Regions from separate parts of the Robertmurraya sp. DFI.2.37 genome, predicted to be linked through region 2. Evidence: predicted binding sites of a transcription regulator. Region 2 holds the regulator's gene; each other region holds the start of a gene.

Region 1 (3,705 bases), on a different contig from region 2:
TGACCAGCTTGACGAGCTAATGCCTTCTTCGCTAAAAGAGTGCTCTTATCCATCGTGCCCCCGATTCCAACTCCAACAATGACTGGCGGACAAGGGTTTCCACCCGCTTGGGTAACCGCTTTAATGATGAAATCCTTGACCCCTTCTAATCCTTCTGCAGGCTTTAACATTTTTAATGCCCCCATATTTTCACTACCGGCTCCTTTAGGAAGAACTTGAATCTTAATTTTGTCACCGGGTACAAGCTCTGTATAAATGACCGCTGGCGTGTTATCGCCAGTGTTTTTTCGATCTAAAACCGGATCTCGGACGACAGACTTACGTAGATAGCCCTCTTGATAACCCTGTCTTACTCCTTCATTAATGGCGTCGTTTAAAGTTCCACCAACGATTCGAGCGTCCTGACCCACCTCTGCAAACACAATGACAATTCCTGTATCCTGACACATCGGGGCATGTTCTGCTCGCGCAAGCTCGACATTCTTCACTATTTTTTCAAGACTATATTTCCCAAACTGTGATTCTTCTGTTGCGACTGCTTCTTTCAGTAATTTTTCAACATCTTCTGGAAGATCGCATGCCGCCTCAATGCTCATTCTTTTTACTGCTTCAGTAATTTGCTCTGCTGTTATCTCTCTCATTTCTACCCCTCCGTTTTTTCTAGCTTGCTTTATGATTTGTTTTTACTTTTTGACCACTGAAAATAAGCTGTTCTTCACGGCCACATTTCCTGCAAATGATGACTGGTATTTGCAGTTCATATTCGTCATCCGCTCCATGAAAGGCATCTATTTTGCTTCTTTTCATAACGTCTGCTTGACAGCATTGTGATTTCAATTGAGATCGCCTCCTGACAATCGGTTTACCATAGTCCAAGAATTTTCCACCAAACTCCACCAATCACAGCCCAAATAATGATATGAATAATAGAAATGGCAAAACCGATCGACCACCATTTATTTTGCGTTACATAACCGGAACCAAAGAAAACCGGTGCCGGCCCTGAACCATAATGCGTAATACAGCCAAATAAATTGCCAAAGAATCCTAAAATAAGAGCCGTTAGCATTGGCGGTGCACCCGCAGCCATTGCAACCGCTAAAAAGGCGGCATACATAGCACTGACATGAGCCGTACTGCTAGCAAAAAAATAATGAGAATAGAAATAAATAAGTGCTAATGCACCTAATGCCAAGATCCAAGAAAGACCACTTACTGCTCCACTCATCAAGTCGCTAAACCATGGAATCATCCCTAATGTATTTAAGTAGGAGGCCATCATCACAAGAGCTGCAAACCAAACCAATGTATCCCATGCACCTTCTTCTTTTTTAATGTCCTTCCAAGATAAAACGGATGATAGCAATAAGACTGATAATCCAATCAACGCTGTCGTTGTTGCATTAATTCCAATGTTTTCACCAAAAATCCATAAGCCTAAAATGAGTAAAAATACGGCAATCATATTCCACTCAGATTTACGAATAGGTCCCATCTCCTGCAGTTTCTTCGTCGCAATTTCTGCTGCTGCAGGGGTCTCTTTTATCTCTGGTGGATAAACCTTGTAGATAAAGTAAGGGACAACAATCAAACTGACCACCCCTGGCACTAATGCGGCAATTGCCCAGCCGGTCCATGTGATTCTAACTCCAGCATCACCGGCGAGTGAGGCTGCTAAAGGATTGGCCGCCATCGCTGTTAAGAACATAGCAGAAGTCACCATATTTCCTTGGAAGGCAACTTTTGTGAGGAAGGAACCGATCTTCCTTTCTGTCCCGTCTTCCACTTTCGAGCCAAATGTTTCTGATAAAGAACGGATAATCGGGAAGATTATTCCCCCACCACGGGCCGTATTACTTGGCATCGCAGGTGCTAAAATTAAGTCACTGATTAACAATGAATAAGAAAGCCCTAATGTCTTCTTTCCGAATTTTTTAACAAACATGTACGCTACACGATTCCCCAAGCCTGTTTTGATAAATCCTCTTGAGATAAAGAAGGCGATGACAATCAACCAGATTGTCGTATTTTGAAAACCACTTAAAGCATCGCCTAGCTCCAACGTTCCTGTTAAAACAACCGCTGTAATCGAGAGAATTGCCACTCCTCCCATCGGCATCGGCTTAATGATGAGCCCGACTATCGTGGCTACGAAAATAGCAAACAGCTGCCACGCCTTTGGATCCAGGCCAGCTGGTGCCCCGATAAACCAAATAATCGCTCCAACTGCTAACGTAATAAACAACATGAGAAAATTGACTTCTTTGCTTGGTTTCTCCTTTGCTTGCCGAATCTTTGAAGGAATTTGAGGCTGAGCTACATTTCTTACTGCCGCTCCCATTTTTTTCACTCCCTAATATTTGTTTTCAAAATGGGCAGAGAGCTGTTAACTCCTGCTTATGTGCATATCTTCACATATAATTTCTTGACCGTGAAATACCGATTTGCTATAAACTAATAGGTAAAAACTATAAGTGAAATATTTCACAAAGTTTCTTTTTTAAAAACACAATTACAAAAATAATTGTGATCACTTTGCCACTCGATTGCTTTGATTGAAATAATCACGAATAAACTCCGCTACCTTTTTATATTCATTGGATAATTTTTTTCCTTTCCTCCAAGCTAGTCCAATATTGATATAAATGCGATTTTGCAATGGAACAGAAACGATCTCTTGACGGTCCTTCACGTATAGATCCATCAGCAAAGAAAGTCCGAGCCCCTTCGCAACCATTGCCTTGACGGTTTCAACTTTATCTGATGTAAAAATAATGTTCGGCTTTATCGTAGACGGAAAACAATGCTTTAATAAGGCATCATGATGTACATATTCCTCAGAGAGCATAATGAATTTCTCATTAACCAGATCACTGCAGCTTAAACTCTTTTTTCGACTCAATTCATGATTTTTTGGCATACATATGACAAGCTGATCCTGAACTAGGGGCAGCATTTCTAATTTATCGGACTGTTCTGGGAGAATAATAAAGCCCATTTCCAATTCCCCCTTTTCAATCAGCTTTCTAATTGCGACAGATCCCTTTTCAATAACCGCAAATTCTATCTTTGCATATTTTTCTTTAAATCCCATAAATACATTCGGAAACATTTGTGCACCAATCATCGGTGGAAGGCCAAAATTCACGACTCCATCATTTGCGTCACTAATTTCTTGTATCGCTTCATCCATATTGGCTAAAATCTCGACCATACGAGCGAGAAATTTTTCTCCCTTTAACGTAAGTGAGACACTCTTCGTTGTTCTTTCAAGGAGTTTTACCCCTAATTCCTGTTCTAGCTTATGAAGTGAGTTGGAAATGGATGGCTGTGATACATGTAGTGATTCTGCAGCATGCGTAAAGCTTTTCAAACGACTGACCTCAACAAAATACTCTAATTGTCTAAGCTCCATTTTCTAACCTCCTGTTTCCTTTTCTAGTTCCAAAATTTGTTGAATTCACAACACAGTTGTCGAATTCACTGTCATTATATTTGGCTTTGTACAGGCAGATTAGATAGGTAACTTTTGATACTATTTTGTAATTAAAGTAAGTAAGATCCTGTAACAAAATGTTCATTTACAGCTTGACATTTCAATATTAAGCACATTTGTAAGGTGTTTATAAAGTCTTTCTAAATAAACAAGCACCCGCGAAACAATGCTTCGCAGGTGCTTTAATGGGATTATTCTATTCTATGAAA
Region 2 (3,705 bases):
TCTAATTCGATTTCTTTTGCAATGGTTACACCGTCATTTGTAATTAACGGAGATCCGTATTTTTTCTCAAGAACCACGTTACGACCTTTTGGTCCAAGGGTTACTTTCACTGCATCTGCAAGAGCATCTACACCACGTAGCATCGCGCGGCGAGCATCTTCACTGAATTTAATCTCTTTTGCCATTTGAAAAAACCTCCTTAAATAATGTTTATATTAAAACAGCCATAATTTTAAAATCTTATTCGCCGACAACAGCTAAGATGTCATTTTCACGTAAAATTAAATACTCTTGACCTTGATACTTCACTTCTGTACCAGAGTATTTTGAGAAGATAATGCGATCACCTACTGAAACTTCAAGAGCTACACGCTCACCGTTGTCTAGTACACGACCAGTACCAACAGCTACAATTTTTCCTTCTTGAGGCTTTTCTTTAGCTGAATCTGGTAAAACGATACCGCTTGCAGTTTTTTCTTCCGTTTCAACAAGCTCAATAACAATGCGATCACCTAATGGCTTTAACAAGTGAAACAACCTCCTCAATAAATATTATGTAATATTTATTAGCACTCGCACACTTTGAGTGCTAACACAATTAATATATTAATGAATTCTCTTTTTTTTTGCAAGTATCATGCACGATTTTTTAAAAAAATTAACACAAATTTTTACATGAATTTTTAGATCGTACTGCGCCTCATTTCCTGCCGGCTCTTTCTTGCATATAACCTTTCAAAGTATGTACTACTTTTGAAAAAATATCCATCGACAAATATTTTAAGGCAACTATTTGTACGTTTAGCAATTTTATTAGTAGAATGGTTTTAGTGCATCATTAGTTATGTTTAAAAGGGGAATCATAATTTGAAAAAGGAATATTGGTACATTTTAATCATTTACATTACGATGCAACTTTCAACTTTTTTAGGAGTGCCAGCTTTAACATTTGGCGGCGTGTTAATTGGATATAGTATAGAGGAGATGGCTGTCTACGCTGTCGTTATTTGGATTGTCTTCAGCTTTTCCGTAGCCTTGCTCGCGACTTTATTCCTTTTGCGTAAAGAAATGAAGCAACCAAGCTTGGATCGAGAGACTGCTTCTGTTTCAGCCTCAATTGTTTGGGCGATCGCTGGCGTATTTCTCGCGTTATTTGCTCAAGGGTTAGCTGCCAATATTGAAAGTTGGTTAGGAATAGATATGGGCTCTGAAAATACACAGCAAATCCTCTCTTTGATTGAATCCTTTCCAGTTGTTGTCATTGTCAGTTCTGTTATTGGACCCATTCTGGAAGAAATCGTTTTTCGTAAAATTATTTTCGGCTCACTTTATAAGCGGCTGAACTTTTTTCTCTCAGCCATAATAAGCTCTGTTATTTTTGCCTTAGCCCATGCAGAAATCGAACATTTATTGCTGTACTCGGCAATGGGCTTTACCTTTGCTTTTCTCTATATTAAAACAAAACGAATTATTGTTCCAATCATCGCTCATGTTGCCATGAACACCTTTGTTGTTCTCGTGCAATCTGTTTTTAAAGAAGATATTGAACGAATGCTACGAGAAGCAGAATCTATTCAGAGATTCATTGGAGGTCTTTTTCTATGATACGAACACCTTTGTTCTCAGGTATCCTTTATATTGTTCTTGGACTTTTATTTACCTATTTTGCCGTCCAGGATGTACAGCGTAATGGCGAATGGGGAATTTTCACCTATTTATTCGTCATTTTAGCTACCTTTGATTTCGGAAGTGGGATTCGAATGGTTCTCTTTCACTTCAAAGTAAAAGCCATTCAAAAAGATAAAAAATAAACAGCATAAAAAAGGCATGAACTTAGTTATACCGAGTTCATGCCTTTTGTCATAAAATTATTCCTCTTCCTCATCTACTCCATAATGCTTAAGGAAATACACCAATGATTGAAGCTCCACAGCCAGATCAATATGGTGAACTCTTGTTGTCGCTGGTACAGTTAGTCTTGCTGGTGTAAAATTAAGGATTCCCTTAACATTAGCTGCTACGAGTCGGTCTGTAATCGTTTGGGCAAATGGAGCTGGTACCGTTAAAATTGCTACTGTAATGCCCATTTCTGTAATTATTTTTTCAAGCTCGTCCATATGATGAATAGGAACATCCCCGATCGTTGTACCGATCTTCGCCTCTTCAACATCAAAGCCAACAGCAATTTTTGTATTATTATTTTTCAAGAAATTATAATGAAGCAGCGCAGTACCTAGATTTCCGACACCAATCAACGCAACTTTTGTTAACTCATCTTGATCAAGGGTCTTACGAAAAAAGGTTAGCAAATAATTAACATTATAACCATAGCCTTTTTTTCCTAAAGCACCGAAATAGGAGAAATCTCTCCGGATTGTTGCTGAATCTACCTTCACCGCTTCACTTAGCTCAGCAGAGGAAACCCTCTGTTTTCCTGAAGAATGTAAATTCTTTAAAAAGCGATAATATAACGGTAGTCTCTTTGCCGTTGCTTGAGGTATTTTCACTGTATCGTTACTCATTTTATTTCCCCCACCCCTATATAGTCCTTTTTTAACGAGTTAAACCTTATTTTACTTCTTCTTCCCTTTTAAAATCGCCGTTTTTACCACCAGTCTTTTCCACTAAATACGTTTGACCAATAACCATGCCTTTATCAACTGCCTTACACATATCATACACTGTGAGCGCACAAACCGAAGCTGCTGTTAACGCTTCCATTTCTACTCCCGTATTTCCTTTTGTCTTAACAGATGCAGCAATTTTTAACTCATAATTCTCATCCTTTATTGCCCACTTGAATGAAATATTCACTCCTGTCAATGGAAGTGGATGACACATTGGTATAATATCCGCTGTTTTCTTACAAGCCATAATACCTGCTACTTGAGCAACTGCAAGTACATCCCCTTTTTTATTTTGCTGCTGGGTAATTTGCTCGTAAATTTGTTTATTTACTGTAATACTAGAGTTAGCAATTGCCGTTCTTACGGTTTCCTTCTTATCGCTAACATCAACCATTTTTGCTCTGCCTTCTTCATTAAAATGGGTAAACTCTGCCATTATCAAACACCTCACTTCAAATGATACACTATTTTGTGATCTTTGTGAAAATATTGTTATTATCTTCACAATAAATTTCTCTTTTATGAGGAAAAAACGTATCTCTTCATAATGAAGAATGCCAGGAAAAATCTTCTTTAATTGCTGTTCTTAAGGTTCTACGTTACACTATTCCTAGACATATTGAGGTGAAACCAATGATACTATTACAAGTAAATCAACTATCAAAATCATATGGGGCTGACCCCATCTTAACGAATATAAAACTAGAGGTACAAACAAAGGATCGGATTGCACTCGTTGGACGAAATGGCGCTGGAAAATCGACACTCCTAAAAATTATCGCTGGACAGCTGTCTTATGAAAGTGGCGAGATTATTAAACCGAAGGGTGTCGAGATTGGATATTTAGCGCAAACAACCGGACTGGAATCGAATTATTCCATTTGGGATGAAATGTTGACGGTATTCCAGCATTTAAAATTACAGGAACGATCGCTGAGACAATTAGAAGAAAAAATGGCTGATCCGGCTGTCTTTAATCATTCAACAGAGTATGAAAAAATCTTAAAAGAGTATGATCAACTGCAAGTATCCTACAAAGAAAACGGCGGCTATCAATACGAAGCAGATATTCGCTCTG
Region 3 (3,705 bases), on a different contig from region 2:
TTCATAGTTTATTCATATTTATTCGTTACAATAGAAATAATTAAGAACGTAAAAGGAGATTTTATCATGGATAAAAAGAAGCTAGTAGACCTTGTCGATCGTTTAAAAAAGTCCGGAATAAAAGCTAGCATTACAAAACCAAGAAAGACGCTACTTATGCTTCAACAACAAACGGCTCCAAGCAACTGAATGAAAGAGGAAAAAAGGAAGCGGTGTTTTATGACCGCTTCCTTTTTAATGCTTTAATTTACTTTTTGCATGATTTTTTTAAATATGTCTTCTCTATTAAATTCTTCTCCCATTGGATATTTCTTAATGTAGCGATTATTCTCGTCTAAAAGGTAGACAAAGGTCGAATGAATGAAGAAACCATCTCCTGGGTCCCGATATTGAAATTGAAATGTATTTGCTAACTCTTCAATTTCTTTTAGGTCTTCTTTAATATTATTTTGATCTCCTGTTAGGAAAATCCAATTGCCATCATCTTCTACATCAAAATTATACATATACTGCTGCAGAACTTCAGGAGTGTCTTTGTACGGATCAATCGTGATTGTCATGAATTGGACTTTTTCACCAAATACACCAGCATCCTGCAAATCTTTTTTTAACATATTCATTTTAAGGGTTGTAGTAGGACAAATATCAGGGCAGTTTGTGTACATAAATTCTACTAGTTTTAGCTTTTTTTCGGACTCTGAAAATTTGTATACCTCATTGTTCGTCGTGATTAAATCAATATTCTCTGGTATTTTCGCCATACTGTCACGAATCAGGAAAAAAGATATCCCAGCCGTGATGGCAAGAGCTACGATTACACCGCATAAAATATATATTTTCTTCATTTTGTAACCTCCCATATTAAAGATAAAAAAATAATAAGGAAAATACTATGGATATATTGTGAACTTCTATTTTTTACTCCTCCTTCAGTTTTTTATATAACAACGTGGATTTAAAATTCATGTGAAATGTTTTTCAATAAGATTAATAATTCCATTTTAAGTAAATATTTTTCAACCAAAATATGGATCAATTTCGTTACGGAAATGTTATGAAACTGTGAACATTTGCATTTTGTGGAATATATCACGGATTTATGCGATTTTAGGTGATTAAGATGTGGGTAGGGAAATTCCGATCATTTAGGATGTGAGTAAATGAAAGGCATCGGCTTAATTAAATGGGGCATAGGCGGATTGCTTGCCTATGAGCTACTCAACTTAATGAAAGGAGGTAGCAAAAAGGTACTCAGACCACCTGGTGCTGCTGATGAAGATGAATTCATGGCGTTATGCATTCGGTGTGGTAAATGCAACCAGGCTTGTCCGTATGACTCGATTAAAATGGGGACAGAAAAGCATGGTCTTGGGATGGGAACTCCGTATTTTATTGCCAGAGAAAGTCCATGTATGCTTTGTGAAGATTTTCCATGTGTGAACGTTTGTCCAACTGATGCTTTAAGAGGAATTTCAACGGTCCACGATGTTGATATTGGTGTTGCTGTTATTGATACGGAGAGTTGCATTGCTTATCAGGGAATGCGCTGTGAAGTTTGTTATCGGGAATGCCCATTAATAGATGAGGCGATTAAGCTCGACATACATATGAAGCCAGATGATAATCTCCATGCCATTTTTGCACCTGTGATTGATAAAGAAAAATGTGTGGGCTGCGGAATTTGCGAGCAACGGTGTGTCATCGATAATCCCGTAGCAATTAAAGTAAAGCCCCGTGAAGATAGCGGATTATTTTAAGAAGGTTTTTGGTGAAAATGTCCTTATCCAACAAAGGGTATAGTTCACTTAAAAATAGGCTTTGTTATATGTCGGCGTTGATACGTTACTCATTTTTTTCTGATTCTATGAAATCAGAAAACTATAGTTATATTGAAAGTTTTTGAAACTAAGTTTTCAGACAAATGAGTCAAAATCGTATTTCAATCATTCTGTTTAACAAAGCCAAAAAATTGAATCTCTCTAGTTAATTTCAAGAGATAAGTAGGCTGAAAGTAGAAATTAACTACCTAAAAAAAGGGAGGAAAGAACGAATGGAATTGACAAGAAGAAGTTTGTTAAAAGCAACAGCCATTTCGATGACATTGGCTGTAGCAGGATGTAAAAAGGAGGATAAAAAATCAAATAGCACAGCCGTAACCGCCCAAGAAAGTGTTGAGCCAGATGAATGGAAGTCGACCGTTTGCCGTTTTTGCGGTACTGGATGTGGGGTTCTCGTCGGCGTAAAAGATGGTAAAGTCGTTGCTACAAAGGGAGATCCAGATAATCGTTCAAGCAGAGGTTTGAATTGTATTAAGGGATTTTATGTAGGTAAGATTCTGTTTGGCAAGGATCGCTTAACAAAGCCGCTCATTCGTGAAGATAAATCAAAAAAAGGGACGATGGAAGGGTTCCGGGAAGCAACGTGGGAAGAGGCTTTAGATCTTGTGGCAAGTAAATTAAAAGAAAATTATGATAAGGATCCAAAGTCAATTGCTTTTTGGGGTTCTGGCCAGCAAACGATTATGGAAGGATATGCCTCTGTAAAACTTTGGAAGGCTGGTTTATTAAGCAATAATATCGACCCCAATGCGAGATTATGTATGGCTAGTGCCGTTACTGGCTTTATGACAACTTTCCAATCCGATGAGCCGATGGGATCGTATCGTGATCTTGATGAAGCAGATGTTTTTGTCACATGGGGCGCGAATATGGCTGAAATGCACCCGGTCTTGTATTCCCGTTTAACAGCGCATAAATTAAGCAACCCGGACGTAAAGCATTATGATATTACGACTAGGTGGTCGAGAACATCAGAAACGGCAGACGTTGTGATGGAGTTTCGACCACAATCCGATTTAGCGATCGCAAATGCCATTGCCAATTATTTAATCGTCAACCAAAAATTTGACCAAAAATTTGTCAACGAACATGTGAAGTTTAAAGCTGGAACAGAAAATTTAGGCCATTCCCTCAACGATGATTATGACAGTACAGAAGTCGGCATGGTTGCTGATAAAGCTTGGGAAATAAGCTTTGATGAGTTTAAAGAGAAGGTAAGCGAATATACGTTAGAGAAGGCGGAAGAGATCTCTGGCGTGCCGGCAGCAGATATTGAAGCATTGGCGAAAGAATTTGCTGATCCAAATAAGAAAATTATGTCTTTATGGACGATGGGAATGAATCAGCATACGAGAGGGACATGGATTAATAATCTTGTTTATAATCTGCATTTATTAACCGGAAAAATTAGCAAGCCTGGAAATGGACCGTTTTCTTTAACTGGGCAGCCAAGTGCGTGTGGTACAGCAAGGGAAGTTGGCGTGTTTTCTCATCGTCTTCCTGCTGATTTAGTTGTGGCAAATCCTGAACATCGCCGTTATTCTGAATTGATTTGGAATTTACCAAAAGGATATTTGGATCCGCTTGAACAACCAGGCTATCATACGATTAAAATGTTCCGCGAACTTGGAAAGGGCAATGTGAAGTTTTTATGGAGCATGTCGAACAATTGGGGACAAACATTACCAAAACTCAATCGCTTTAGAGGAAACGACGAAGATGGTAAAGGTGTGAAAGACGGATTTATTGTTGTTTCCGAAGTGTATCCTACCCGCTCAACGGAATTGGCAGATGTTGTTTTTCCAGCGGCAATGTGGGTCGAAAGGGAAGGACAATTTGGCAACGCTGAGCGAAGAACCTCAGTGTT
Region 4 (3,705 bases), on a different contig from region 2:
GTTCAGACTTTCTGAACAGCATACAGAAGAAGTGTTAATGGAATTGCTCGATCATCTCCTTGAAGGACAGCGGATAGGGAAAACAGGAAAAGATATATTTGGTGATGACTTAAAGGGGTATGCAGATGAAATTATCGAGCAGCTTCCAAAATCGAAGAAACGAGAACTGTTCCCGTTCATTGGTGGGATTATTGCCAATATTATTGGTTGGGTTCTTATTATTAGAGGGTTTCTTTTCTTAATATTGTCACCATTTACAGAAGTTAATTCAACAGTATATCCGGTTACGGTTATTGTGGTTGCGTTCGTTATAGCTGCATTTGTGACTGTGACGATAATGTATATTATTAAATCTATAGAAGGCACTTTGTTTAAAGAAAAGCAAAGTAAATGGAAAGAAATGATTAAAGTTGGCCTCACCGGAGCCATTGGCATGGCTTCTATCTTACTAATAGTCAAGTTTCTACCAAAAATTGGACCTTCATTTGAATTTTCATGGTGGGCATCTTTGCTTACTGGATTCGTAATTTTAGCAAGTATTTATGTATATAAGCAGATGAAAAAGTATTAAGCAAAGCTGCCCGTAAAAAACGGGCAGTTCTTTTGGAATAAATGAAATTAATGGTAGGGAAAAAAGTTTGTTGCCGTTGGCGCTTTTTAACCTATATAGACACTTTCACATGTATTTGCTTGTGGTTCATAATAGCAATGTTGTTTGAATTGTCCAGAAAATGGCTGATCATACCATGTTGGTGGACAGGGAGCATATGGATTGAAGTACCATAGTGCATATTTAGAAGGGTGTTCTCGCCAATAATCTAAAGTTTGTTTCGCTAATTTCTTTTCAACAGCACGTGCAGGATTATAAAAAACATTTCCTTTCTGTACAGCTTCAAAAGAATAATTTCCGCCTTGAACTTGGAAAATAACATGTGAAATCGTTCTCAAGTCTTCAAAATCTAAACAATTTGCTTTAAGTCGGTTAACAATTACATTGCCAACCATAAGCATGCCTAGCCGGCCTTCACCTTCAGCCTCAGCCCGCATCATTCTAGCCATTAAGGCTACATCACTGTCTGTATATTTTACCCTTGCCACTGTCATCACCTCTAAATAAAGTGTATGAGATAAAACGACAAAAATGTTATCGATCTCTGTAAGTTAGAAGAAAAAAGATCAGTTTTTCTACACATTTAATTATTGATGAATTATGTTCAAAAGTCTGCCATAACTTTGTATCAAATATGTGAATAAGTGCACAAGTCAATGTATTTATTCTTTGTTCATGATAATCTTTAAGTAGAAAGATAATAACATTAACATGTTGGATAAGGGGGATTATCATGATTGGGAAATTATTAAGGGAGAACAATATTGTTGCAGGTCTTTTAACGGTCGTGAGGATCTATCTTGGTTGGGCTTGGATGACAGCTGGGTGGGGAAAAATTACAGGAGGATTTGATGCAAGTGGTTTTTTAAAAGGTGCAGTAGCCAATCCTGTAACCGGACCTGATGGTTCACCAGTGTATAGTGGTTGGGTATCATTTTTAGACAGCTTTGCCGTTCCAAATGCAGGTTTATTTAGCCCCCTCGTTGCTTGGGGAGAATTATTAGTAGGTTTAGGCTTAATACTTGGCTGTTTGACAACAGCGGCAGCATTTTTTGCCCTAGTCATGAATTTTTCATTCATGCTTTCCGGTACCGTATCTCATAACCCAACAGATATTTTGATGGGAGTGTTTATTGCAGCAGCAGGCTATAACGCTGGTAAATACGGATTAGATCGCTACGTATTGCCATATCTCCGTAAATTATTGAGAAAAAGTAGAAATAAAGAAAGTCATATAATTCCAACATGATTTTAAATATAGGCAATCCAACAGCAGGAAAATTTCCTGCTTTTTTTTGTTGTTCGGATTCCATTTTTGCCTTTTGTCTTACATAATTTATATAAACCATACTGATCCTAAATTTCATTAAAATGGAAACAAACTATTAGAATCTTGAGTTCGAATCATGTATTCTTGAGAAAGTAATCAAAAGCAAGAGAGAAGGAATGTTATGCAAAAATTAAATTTCAACAGAAGAACAATTGTGATCCTGTTACTTGCAGGGTCGTTTATTGCTATTTTAAATCAGACATTAATGATAACAGCGATTCCACCGATTATGGAAGAGATGGGGATTACAGCTAATACCGCACAATGGTTAACAACTGTTTTTATGCTAGTGAACGGCATCATGATTCCAATTAGTGCGTTTTTATTAGAGCGATTTTCTACTAGACAGCTATTTATAACGGCGATGAGCGTATTTGCAGCGGGTACATTTGTCGCTGCTATTGCCCCGAATTTTCCAATGTTGTTAGTTGGCCGTGTCATTCAATCCACTGGAGCTGGGGTAATGATGCCGTTGATGCAAACGGTATTTTTAATGATTTTTCCTGTGAATAAACGCGGAGCAGCAATGGGACTAATCGGACTGGTGATCTCATTTGCACCGGCAATTGGGCCGGCATTATCAGGTTATGTAACGGAACACTATTCATGGCGGGTATTATTTTATATTATTTTGCCAATCGCAATAATTGATATAGCTATTGCGTTTTTCGCTCTAAAAAATGTTACAGAAGTACAAAAGCCAAAGCTTGATATACCATCAATTATTTTTTCATCTTTCGGTTTTGGTGGTTTGCTTTATGGATTTACATCAGCAGGTAATCATGGCTGGTCTGCACTGATCACGATATTATCTCTGACTATAGGAGTAACGTCACTGGTCATTTTTATTTACAGGCAATTAAGGCTAAAGCATCCAATGCTCGAATTTCGCGTTTTTACATATTCAATTTTCCCATTTGCTGTAGCAATCGGAATGATCGCTTTTATGGGGTTGATAGGAGTCGAAACACTCATCCCCCTTTATATGCAAAATATGCGTGACTTCACCGCCTTTGAAGCGGGACTTACATTGCTACCAGGAGCAGTCATAACTGGATTAATGTCACCGATTTCGGGAAGAATTTTTGATAAATTTGGAGCTAAGAAACTAGTGATGGTAGGCTTAATTATTTTAACGCTTTCTTCATTTGCTTTTATACGTTTAGATACATCGACAACGACATATTTGACGATTATGTACAGCATTCGAATGCTTGGTTTATCAATGGTATTGATGCCTATAGCAACAGCAGGGTTAAATCAATTGCCTAAACGATTAATCCCGCATGGAACAGCAATGGATAACACGATGCGGCAAATTGCTGCTTCTGTCGGAACAGCAATACTTGTCACTGTTATGACAACATCAGAAAAATCAGCTACTAGCAAAGAGCTTATGAATCCAGACATTTATGGGGCCAATGTAGCATTCGTGGTTGTGGCGCTCCTCTCACTCTGTGGGCTGATTATTTCCTTTTTCATTAAAGATAGGAAAAATTCACAGGAAGAACTGGATGAAAGAGATTAAGAACTCATGAGAGAAAAAGTAGAAAAAAAGTAAACAATTAAGAGTGGTGATGGTGCTTAGAAGCAGAGTACGCCAGAATGTTCAATCTAAAAAATAAAAATCTGTCCTTCTCAGCATGGACAGATTTTTTGCTATAAAGTTAAATCAGCTTAAAATGCCATCATTTTAAAATAGATTGTTAGTAAAACTTGTGTTGCTAAGGAATCTTAATTAAATCTATATGTGTGTAATTCCATT

Evidence for each region. Region 2 encodes Rex, which represses fermentation and respiration genes when NADH is low (regulators of the CRP and FNR family bind a similar motif). Its sites were predicted from a motif close to TTGTGAAATATTTCACAA; they were not measured.
Region 1: PZE06_RS16065 (anion permease) is a predicted target of Rex. The motif match lies at 2,473-2,490, and genes of this name have one in related genera.
Region 3: PZE06_RS16900 (4Fe-4S dicluster domain-containing protein) is a predicted target of Rex. The motif match lies at 965-982, and genes of this name have one in related genera.
Region 4: PZE06_RS09715 (DoxX family membrane protein) is a predicted target of Rex. The motif match lies at 1,245-1,262, and genes of this name have one in related genera.

The regions. Positions count from the first base shown of each region.
Region 1 is NZ_JARGEJ010000032.1:678-4,382, reverse strand. It holds gene PZE06_RS16075 (fumarate hydratase) at 1-641, opposite strand, end outside; gene PZE06_RS16070 (hypothetical protein) at 661-837, opposite strand; gene PZE06_RS16065 (anion permease) at 863-2,248, opposite strand; gene PZE06_RS16060 (LysR family transcriptional regulator) at 2,531-3,415, opposite strand.
Region 2 is NZ_JARGEJ010000038.1:38,208-41,912, forward strand. It holds gene groL (chaperonin GroEL) at 1-185, opposite strand, end outside; gene groES (co-chaperone GroES) at 241-528, opposite strand; gene PZE06_RS17780 (CPBP family intramembrane glutamic endopeptidase) at 868-1,605, shown strand; gene PZE06_RS17785 (YdiK family protein) at 1,602-1,811, shown strand; gene PZE06_RS17790 (redox-sensing transcriptional repressor Rex) at 1,869-2,522, opposite strand; gene moaC (cyclic pyranopterin monophosphate synthase MoaC) at 2,569-3,063, opposite strand; gene PZE06_RS17800 (ABC-F family ATP-binding cassette domain-containing protein) at 3,261-3,705, shown strand, end outside.
Region 3 is NZ_JARGEJ010000035.1:5,133-8,837, reverse strand. It holds gene PZE06_RS16910 (hypothetical protein) at 67-189, shown strand; gene PZE06_RS16905 (SCO family protein) at 243-845, opposite strand; gene PZE06_RS16900 (4Fe-4S dicluster domain-containing protein) at 1,161-1,757, shown strand; gene napA (nitrate reductase catalytic subunit NapA) at 2,051-3,705, shown strand, end outside.
Region 4 is NZ_JARGEJ010000014.1:2,224-5,928, forward strand. It holds gene PZE06_RS09705 (DUF1129 family protein) at 1-571, shown strand, start outside; gene PZE06_RS09710 (cell wall hydrolase) at 658-1,098, opposite strand; gene PZE06_RS09715 (DoxX family membrane protein) at 1,344-1,859, shown strand; gene PZE06_RS09720 (DHA2 family efflux MFS transporter permease subunit) at 2,062-3,468, shown strand.